Regions from separate parts of the Erwinia rhapontici genome, predicted to be linked through region 3. Evidence: predicted binding sites of a transcription regulator. Region 3 holds the regulator's gene; each other region holds the start of a gene.
What was found. Region 3 encodes PhoB, which activates phosphate uptake and scavenging genes when phosphate is short. Its sites were predicted from a motif close to CTGTCATAAAACTGNCNNAT; they were not measured.
Positions count from the first base shown of each region.

Region 1: glpT (glycerol-3-phosphate transporter) is a predicted target of PhoB. The motif match lies at 1,687-1,706, and genes of this name have one in related genera.
Region 2: pitA (inorganic phosphate transporter PitA) is a predicted target of PhoB. The motif match lies at 2,038-2,057, and genes of this name have one in related genera.

Region 1 covers NZ_CP085627.1:4,764,700-4,767,983, reverse strand. The annotation lists gene glpQ (glycerophosphodiester phosphodiesterase) at 1-179, opposite strand, end outside; gene glpT (glycerol-3-phosphate transporter) at 194-1,540, opposite strand; gene LJN55_RS21935 (YehS family protein) at 1,906-2,379, opposite strand; gene metR (HTH-type transcriptional regulator MetR) at 2,526-3,284, opposite strand, start outside.
Region 2 covers NZ_CP085627.1:277,398-280,681, reverse strand. The annotation lists gene uspB (universal stress protein UspB) at 25-360, shown strand; gene pitA (inorganic phosphate transporter PitA) at 444-1,943, opposite strand; gene LJN55_RS01170 (BaiN/RdsA family NAD(P)/FAD-dependent oxidoreductase) at 2,186-3,284, shown strand, end outside.
Region 3 covers NZ_CP085627.1:1,050,030-1,053,313, reverse strand. The annotation lists gene LJN55_RS04925 (PstS family phosphate ABC transporter substrate-binding protein) at 1-483, opposite strand, end outside; gene phoR (phosphate regulon sensor histidine kinase PhoR) at 503-1,816, opposite strand; gene phoB (phosphate response regulator transcription factor PhoB) at 1,840-2,529, opposite strand; gene sbcD (exonuclease subunit SbcD) at 2,742-3,284, shown strand, end outside.

The DNA.
Region 1 (3,284 bases), 1.3 Mb from region 3:
ACCAGATCCTGCTCAAGGTAATCCGCTCCCTGAGCATAGGCCATCGCTTTTGCCGGCAGGCTGTGCTCCGGCAGATAACCGCTGGCCCCACGATGCGCAATCACGACAGGCGAAGAACTCGCGGCTGTCGCCGCGAGAGAGGTGGTGAGAAGTAAGGTAGCGATAACGTTTTTCAACATAATGTTCCCTTCAATCAGAGTGAGTTCAGGCCCTGTTTGTGTTTCTTCTCGCTGAACATCGTCATCGTCAGCAGGATCACCGCCAGCACACAGCCGCCGATCATAATGATAAAGCCGCCATCCCAGCCGAAGTAATCAACGGTATAGCCGACGATAGCACTGGCGGCAACGGACCCACCGAGGTAGCCAAACAGACCGGTAAAGCCTGCTGCGGTACCCGCCGCTTTCTTCGGTGCCAGCTCCAGGGCATGCAGACCAATCAGCATCACCGGGCCATAAATCAGGAAGCCAATAATCATCATACAGGCCATATCCACACCAGGATTACCGGCCGGGTTCATCCAGTACACAACGGTGGCAATGGTCACCAACACCATAAAGAACACGCCTGTTGCACCACGGTTACCTTTAAAGACTTTATCCGACATCCAGCCGCACAGCAGCGTACCCGGGATACCGGCGTACTCGTAGAAGAAGTAAGCCCACGATGATTTATCCAGCGTGAAGTGTTTCACTTCTTTCAGGTAGGTCGGTGACCAGTCGAGGATGCCGTAACGCAGCAGGTAAACAAACACGTTAGCCAGCGCGATATACCACAGCAGTTTGTTCGGCAGGATGTACTGCATAAAGATCTGCTTAGCCGTTAGCTCATCTTCATGTTTCTCATCATAGTTCGGTGGATAGTCGTTTTTGTACTCCTCAATCGGCGGCAGGCCGCAAGACTGCGGGGTATCACGCATCAGCGCAAAAGCAATGATGGCGATAACAATGGCACCAAAAGCAGGCATATACAGCGCCGCTTTCCAGTCGTTAAACCAGGCCATACCGAGCAGGAACAGCAGTGGAGGGATACCACCACCGACGTTATGCGCACAGTTCCAGACGGAAACAATGCCGCCGCGCTCTTTCTGTGACCACCAGTGCACCATTGTACGACCGCACGGCGGCCAGCCCATCCCCTGGAACCATCCACACAGGAACAGCAGTACAAACATCACCATGATGCTGGACGTTGCCCAGGGGACAAAGCCCATAAACAACATGACTGCCGCGGCAAGTATCAGGCCAGCAGGTAAGAAGACGCGCGGGTTGGAGCGGTCAGAGACCGACCCCATAATGAATTTTGAGAAACCGTAGGCGATAGAGATGCCGGAGAGCGCAAAGCCGAGGTCACCACGTGAGAAACCCTGTTCAACCAGGTAGGGCATCGCGAGGGCAAAGTTCTTACGCACCAGGTAGTAGGCAGCATAACCGAAGAATATCCCCAGAAAGATCTGCCAGCGTAGCTTGCGGTATAACGGGTCAACGCGGCTGTCATCAACGCGGGGCTGATGTGCAGCAGGTTTGAAAAAACGTAACATTTTGGCCTCCCATGGCTCGAAAGACTGACATCCGGCTTCGAATGCGCAGAGTAGAGGAACAGGATCCTGTTAAAACAGGAATAAATGTTCCATTTCGCGCATAGCGTAGTCGTAATCAGAACAACTGACTGTGAAGAATGGCGCAAATGTTACAGTTTTATGACGAGATGGCTATATCTACATCACAAATCGGTGTTTTATTTTCATAATGAAACTATAAAGTGTGAGGATAGTCACATATGCAAACCCAGATAAAGGCTGTGGGTTTCGTTTGGTGAGTGATTTTGTTCTAAAAGGAAGGTTTTAATCTGGCAGAAGAACAAAGATTAACGCCAGCAGATGGCGTTAATCAGTCAGTCAATCGCTTAGGCTTTCTTCACCGGACGGATTTTCATCGTCAGGCCTTTGAGGAAGTTACGCAGAATTTGATCGCCGCATTCGCGGTAATTTTTATGCCCAGGTTTACGGAAGATCGCCCCAATTTCTGACTGTCCTACCGCAAAATCGGCACTTTTCAGTAGTTCCAGAATGTCGGTGGTTTTCAGGTCGAAGGCAACACGCAGCTTCTTCATCAGGATGTTATTGGTCATCTTGCGTTCGATAGAAGGCGCAGGTGCGTCTTCACTTTTGCCACGGCGTTCAAAAATCAAACCATTCAGAAAGTAACCCATGATGACATCAGGGCAGGGGCGATAGCCGGCTTCATCCTCTTTTTTCAGGAAGCTGTGCACTTCGGCTTCTGTTACTTCGCTCTCTGCCAGCGCCAGAATGCTCACAACTTTAGCATCGCTTAAATTCAGCATGTAACGCACGCTGCGCAGGACATCGTTATTGGTCATAGGGACTCTCTGTAGTGAAACAATTGCAGTGAGTGCAGTATAACTCGTCGTCCCTCAGGGTGCATCTGCGTTAGCGGCGTGCGCTGCCCTGAGTCACGAGCGCGGGTCAGCGTGTAACGCCAGTAGTCGACTGGCTGCCGTGCATGCTAAGGATGGCTGATGGAAGGATGTGGCACGCCAGGACGGGATGCATCACGAACCCGAGGCAGATGATCGCAGGCGTGCTGGCGGGCGGAACGAATAAAGGCTTCGATCACAGGCTGACGCTGTTCACCGTCGCGCACTGCCGCATACAGGCGGCTCCAAAGGCCCTCTCCCAGCGTTTTCGTTACCACCAGTCCCTGATGCTCAAAACTCTCCACTACCCAGTGTGGCAGCGCAGCAATCCCCATCTGTGCAGACACCATCTGAATCAGCAGTAGCGTGTTGTCTACGCTTTTCAACGTTGGGCTGACATCGGCCGGCTGTAAGAAATGACGCCAGATATCCAGGCGTTGGCGCTGAACCGGATAAATCATCAGCACCTCACTGGCCAGGTCTTCCGGTGAAATATGCGCCTTTTGCGCCAGGGGATGATCCGGTGCCAGCACCAGGCGGACTTCGAAATCAAACATAGGTGAATAAAACAGCCCACTGCGCGGCAGAATATCGGAGGTCAGTACCACATCCAGCTCTCCCTGTTGCAGGGCGGGCTGCGGGTCAAATGTCATCCCCGATTTGAAATCCATCACCACCTGCGGCCAGCTCTTGCGGAAATTGTTCAGCGCCGGGGTCAGCCACTGAATACAACTGTGGCATTCAATAGCGATGCGCAATGTGGTCTGGTGCGGTTCATGGCAGGCCTGCAATGCCTGCTGGATTTGCGGCAGCACCTGTTCCGCCAGTTGCAGCAAAATTTCTCCCTG
Region 2 (3,284 bases), 770 kb from region 3:
GTGATGAGTGGCCGGGAGGGGATCATGATCAGCACCATTGCGCTTTTCTGGGCTCTTTGTGTCGTTTGTTTGGTGAATATGGCGCGCTATTTCTCTTCACTGCGGGCGCTGTTAGTGGTGCTGCGTGGATGCGATCCGTTGCTGTATCAGTATGTAGATGGCGCTGGATTCTTTACGTCTCATGGGCAGCCGAGTAAACAGGTGCGGCTGATCGGGTATATCTGGGCACAGCGTTATCTTGATCATCACGATGATGAATTTATCCGACGCTGCGAGCGCGTTCGTGGGCAGTTTTTATTAACCAGTTCACTCTGTGGGTTGGTGTTTATCAGTCTTATTGGGCTGGCCATCTGGCATTAAAAAAGGCGCCCCTGATAAGGGGGCGCCTTCTGGATGAATCGCGCATTCTTCGGGCGGACCTTTTTCGGTCCACCCGCTGCACATCAAATCAGCTTCAGTGCCAGCCAGTACAGGCTACCGGAAAGGACAATCGAGACCGGCAGGGTGAAGACCCACGCCAGCAGGATGTTCTTAATGGTGCGCCCCTGCACGCCGCCGCCGTCAACCAGCATCGTACCGGCAACGGAAGAGGAGAGGACGTGGGTGGTTGAAACCGGCATCCCGGTATAACTTGCCACACCGATTGAGACGGCTGCCGTCATCTGAGCAGACATCCCCTGTGCGTAAGTCATGCCTTTTTTACCGATTTTCTCACCGATAGTGGTGGCAACACGACGCCAGCCAACCATGGTACCCAGTGACAGTGCCAACGCGACGGCCAGGATAATCCACACCGGAGCATACTCAATGGTGTTGAGCAGGTCGCCCTTCAGCTTGTTGAGGAAGCGTTTGTCGTCAGGCTTGGTTTCCGGCAGCTTGGCGGCTTTCTCTGCGGTGTCTGAGATACACATCAGCAGGCGACGCAGCTGGCCGCGCTGTTCCACGCTTAACGCATCATAGCTGGAGAGGTTGTTCAGCAGACCCTGAGCACGCTGGATGGCAGGCAAAGCACGCGCCGCATCACAATGGAACTCATGAGGACCTGTTGGCACCTCTTCCGGCGTTGGCAACGCAGGCGGTGACATCTCGATGATATGCTTCAGCGAGGTGGCATGCTGCTGGTAATACTGTTCCAGATGGTTGACCGCATCGCGGGTGCGAGTGATGTCATAACCGCTGGAGTTCATATTGACCACAAAGCCTGCCGGTGCAACGCCAATCAGTACCAGCATAATCAGGCCGATACCTTTCTGGCCGTCGTTTGCGCCGTGCGAATAGCTGACGCCAATCGCCGAGACAATCAACGCGATACGGGTCCAGAACGGTGGCTTTTTCTTGCCATCGATCTTTTCACGCTCGGCTGGAGTCATATGAATCCGCTGACGTTTTTTATTCCCACTCCAGAAGCGGCGCAGGATAAACACCAATCCACCGGCAATCACTAAGCCGACAATCGGTGAAATAATCAACGACATAAAGATACCGATCATTTTGGGAATGTTCAGCGCATCCACCACCGAGGTGCCAGTCAGCAACGCGTTGGTCAGGCCGATACCAATGATGGCACCAATCAGAGTATGAGAGCTGGAAGCCGGTAACCCGAAGTACCAGGTGCCGAGATTCCATATAATAGCGGCAAGCAACATGGAAAAGACCATGGCCAGCCCGTGAGCCGATCCCACATTCAATAGCAGATCGGTGGGTAGCAGATGGACGATAGCGTAAGCCACGCTTAAGCCGCCCAACAGTACACCAAAGAAGTTGAACACCCCTGCCATGACAACCGCTAACTGCGAGCGCATTGCACGGGTATAGATCACGGTAGCGACTGCATTGGCCGTGTCATGGAAGCCATTGATTGCTTCGTAGATCAAGACAAACAACAGAGCGAGTACCAGTAACAGGCCGGTATGAAAATCAAGACCAGCAAACAGATGTAGCATAAGCGTTACGCCATTTTGGAGGACATGAACGCGGCGCATTATCAGCGACAAACCGCACCCGGGGAAAGGGAAATATAGACTTTTTTTGACAGTAACGTGTCAATGTGATGACAGTTACGGGTGAAAAGACTAAAAAATCATAAAGTTACAAAATGTTTCAACCCCGATTGGGGCCTGAAGCTGGTATCCCCGCCCCCAACTCACTACAATCAGCGTTTTTGAGAGTCGGCGCGGAGTGTGTGGTGGAAAAGTTTGACGTTATCGTAGTAGGCGCAGGCGCAGCGGGTCTGTTTTGTGCAGCCCAGGCGGGGCAAAAAGGGCTGCGGGTGCTGCTGATTGATAATGGCAAAAAAGCCGGGCGTAAAATCCTGATGTCGGGCGGCGGACGCTGTAATTTCACCAACCTTTACACCGAACCTGCGGCTTACCTGTCGCATAACCCGCATTTTTGTAAATCTGCGCTGGCGCGTTATACCCAGTGGGATTTTATCGATCTTATTAACCGTCACGGTATTGCCTGGCATGAGAAAACCCTGGGGCAGTTGTTCTGTGACGACTCTGCCCAGCAGGTGGTTGACCTGCTGCTGAAAGAGTGTGAGAACGGGCAGGTCACATTACGCTTGCGCAGTGAGGTGGTGTCCGTCACGCGTGACGACAGCGGCTACACGCTGCAACTGAACGGCACAGAGGTACAGGCAGAGAAACTGGTGATCGCCAGCGGTGGATTATCGATGCCGGGGCTGGGTGCGTCGCCGTTCGGCTATAAAATGGCTGAACAGTTTGGCCTGAAGGTGTTTCCCACCCGCGCCGGGCTGGTGCCGTTTACCCTGCATAAACCGCTGCTGGAACAGCTTCAGACACTATCCGGCGTCTCGGTGCCATCGGTACTCACCGCCGAAGACGGTACGGTATTTAAAGAAGCGCTGCTGTTTACCCATCGTGGCCTGTCTGGCCCGGCGGTCCTGCAACTCTCCAGCTACTGGCTACCGGGTGAATTTGTCACCGTTAACCTTTCCCCAGGCCAGGATATTGACGCGTTTATTAATGATGAGCGTAACAGTCATCCTAATCAGAGCCTGAAAAACACCCTGGCAAAACTGCTGCCGAAACGTCTGGTTGAGTGCCTGCAACTGCTGGGGACCGTACCGGAGTGCACGCTGAAGCAGCTGAACAGCCGTCAGCAGGCCGATCTGGCGACTGCGCTGCACCAGTGGCGCGTGCAGCCTAACGGCACCGAAGGCTACCGCACCGCCGAAGTCACGCTGGGCGGCGTCGATACCACTCAGCTGTCATCGAAAACGATGGAAGCGCGTGATGTACCGGGGCTCTATTTTATCGGTG
Region 3 (3,284 bases):
TAATCCCCGCGTCGCCCAACCGGGCTGAGTTAACTGTAAATCCCCCCAGGTTTTGGGCACGGATAACCCGCCACAGCGACGCGTCACCGAGAAAATGGCGTCCAGTTGCTGGGCATTCAGGCCGGTTAACGGGTTATCCTGATTGACCACCACCACCAGCGCATCCATCGCCACCGGAACAGCCAGCGGCTGATAACCGTAACTGTCTTCAAATAACTGGCGTTCTACCGCCTGCATCGGGCGGCTCATCGCACCTAGCTGAGCAGCCCCCGCGGCAAGCGCAGTCGGCGCAGTCGACGAACCGGCCGCCTGGATCTGCACATTCACACCGGGATACTGACGATTAAAACTCTCACCCCACAGCGCCATCAGGTTACCCAGCGTATCCGAGCCAACGCTGGTGAGATTCCCCGCCAACATGCCCTGCTTCGCCGGGACCTGCGAACTGACCAGCACCAGCGCCAGCGCGATTAACATTTTCATTGCATGGGTTCCGTGAGACTTAATGCAACGCATTCTCGACCAGTTCGGCACTGACAATCAACCTTGGTGGCAATTGAAAGCTGAAACAGGTTTCAGCGCCGGGCGTGCTGCTGATATCCAGGCGCGTATTGTGGTGGCTGAGCGCATGCTTCACGATAGCCAGCCCTAATCCACTACCGCCCGTCTGTCGGGAACGCGCTTTATCAACCCGATAGAAACGCTCGGTCAGGCGAGGCAGGTGTTCCGGTGCAATCCCGGGTCCATTATCTTTAACCTTAAACTGTGCCCCCTGCGGGCTGCGCAGCCAGCTGATATCAATACGCGTGCCATCCGGCGTATGGTTAACCGCGTTATACACCAGATTGGAGATCGCACTGCGCAGCTGCTCGTCGTTGCCAAACACGCGCAAATGCGGGTCGGTATGGAAATAAATATCATGGCGGCCGTTACTGAGCGTTTCCGCTTCACGCTGCAACACCCGCAGCATTATCGGCACATCCACGGTTTCCTGCAAATCGATTGCCGGGGCAGCTTCAATGCGTGACAAGGTCAGCAACTGTTTCACCAGGCTGTCCATGCGTTTAGTCTGCTCCTGCATGGTGTGCAGCGCCTTATCGCGCAGACTGCCCTCCAGCACGGAATCGTTCATCATCTCCAGATACCCCTGCAATACGGTGAGCGGCGTACGCAGTTCATGGCTGACATTAGCAAAGAAGTTACGTCGGGCCCCTTCCAGCTGATGCATCTGGGTGACATCACGCGCCACCAGCAACCATTGCCCTTCACTGTAAGGCATCACACGAAATTCAAGATGGCGATGGCTGTTCAGCACCAGCGTAAGCGGGCGAGAAAAATCACGCTGACGCAGATAGCGGGTAAACTCGGGGTAACGCAGCAGATTGAGGATATTCTGCCCGTTATCTTCCGGCCAGCGCAGCCCCAGCATCTGCTGTGCGAGGCCGTTGCACCAAAAAATCGTCCCCTCTTCGGTGGTCAGTACCACCGCATCAGGCAGAGATTCTGCACCGCTACGAAAACGTTTGATCAGATGACCGAGTTCACGGCGGCGGCGGCGGTTACGCGCCTGCATTTGATACAGGCCGTAAAACAGCGGTTCCCAGCTGCCACGGCCGCTGGGAGGTGTCATGCTGCGGTCAACCCACAGCCAGTGAGAGAGTCGAAGTAAGTTGTTGAAATGAAAGCCCAGCACACAGAGTACTGAGATTAACAGCAGCCAGGGGAGCCAACCCACCAGCAGCCCGAGCAGTAACGCGGGCAAACCGGCAAGCAGCAGCTCAAACAATAATCTCTTCCAGGAGAGGCGTTCCAACACGGTTCAGACTCCAGCGCGAACAATCAATAGCGTGCAGAGAAACGATAACCTGTTCCGCGAACCGTCTGCACCATACGATCGTGCCCGGTCAGTTCCAGCGCCTTACGTAAGCGACGAATGTGCACATCAACGGTACGATCTTCGACGTAAACGTTAGTTCCCCAGACATGGTTTAGCAACTGCTCACGGCTGTAAACACGCTCAGGATGCGTCATAAAGAAGTGCAGCAATTTATATTCGGTCGGCCCCATTTCCAGCGGTTGCGTGTCAGACATCACGCGATGCGATGACGGATCAAGACTCAGCCCCTGCATTTCAATCACCTCTTCCACCGCCATCGGTGAAATACGGCGCATCACCGCTTTAATACGGGCCACCAGCTCTTTGGGTGAGAAGGGTTTCGTAATGTAATCGTCGGCACCCACTTCCAGGCCACGGACGCGATCTTCTTCTTCGCCACGCGCGGTCAGCATCATAACCGGAATATCCCGGGTCATGGCTTCACGCTTCAGATGCTTAATAAACTGAATGCCGGAACCACCCGGGAGCATCCAGTCCAGCAGGATTAAATCCGGCCACGGCTCAATGAGCATACTTACTGCGCTGTCATAGTCCTCGGCTTCGATCGGTTGATAGTCATTTTGTTCCAGAACGAAACACAACATCTCACGGATTGGGGCTTCATCTTCAACCACCAGAATGCGCTTGGCCATTATTGCTCCTGCTACAGTGACAGGTTGTCACGGGGATATGCGGCGCCATTATGCGTCAGTTTTATGACACTTTTATGAAAAAAGCACCCCCTAAAAGCATTGATGGAATTAAATAAAATCCCCTCCTCATCAATATGTTTATCTGCTCTGAATAATTCGGGATGCAGGACAGGTATAATACTCCCCACGCTTTCTGCCATGAAAGGACCCCCATGCGCATCATTCATACTGCCGACTGGCATCTTGGCCAGTTTTTCTACACCAAAAGCCGGGCAGCCGAGCACCAGGCATTTCTTGACTGGCTGCTGGTTAACGCAGAAGCACAGCAGGCGGATGCGATTATTGTGGCAGGCGACATCTTTGATACTGGCTCTCCGCCGAGCTACGCACGTGAGCTGTATAACCGCTTCGTGGTCAATCTGCAGCAGACCGGCTGTCAACTGGTGGTACTGGGCGGCAATCACGATTCAGTCGCCATGCTGAATGAATCCCGCGAGCTGCTGGCCTGCCTGAACACTCGGGTGATCGCCGCCGCCTGCGACGATGTTCGTCAACAGGTTCTGGTTCTTAATCGCCGCGATGGCCAGCCAGGAGCACTGCTGTGCGCCATTCCATTTTTGCGCCCGCGCGATATTCTGCGCAGCCAGAGCGGGCAGTCAGGGCGCGAAAAGCAGCAAAGCCTGCTGGAAGCCATAACTGAACACTATCAGCAGTGCTGGCAGGAAGCGCTGAAACAGCGTGATGCACTGGGCCTG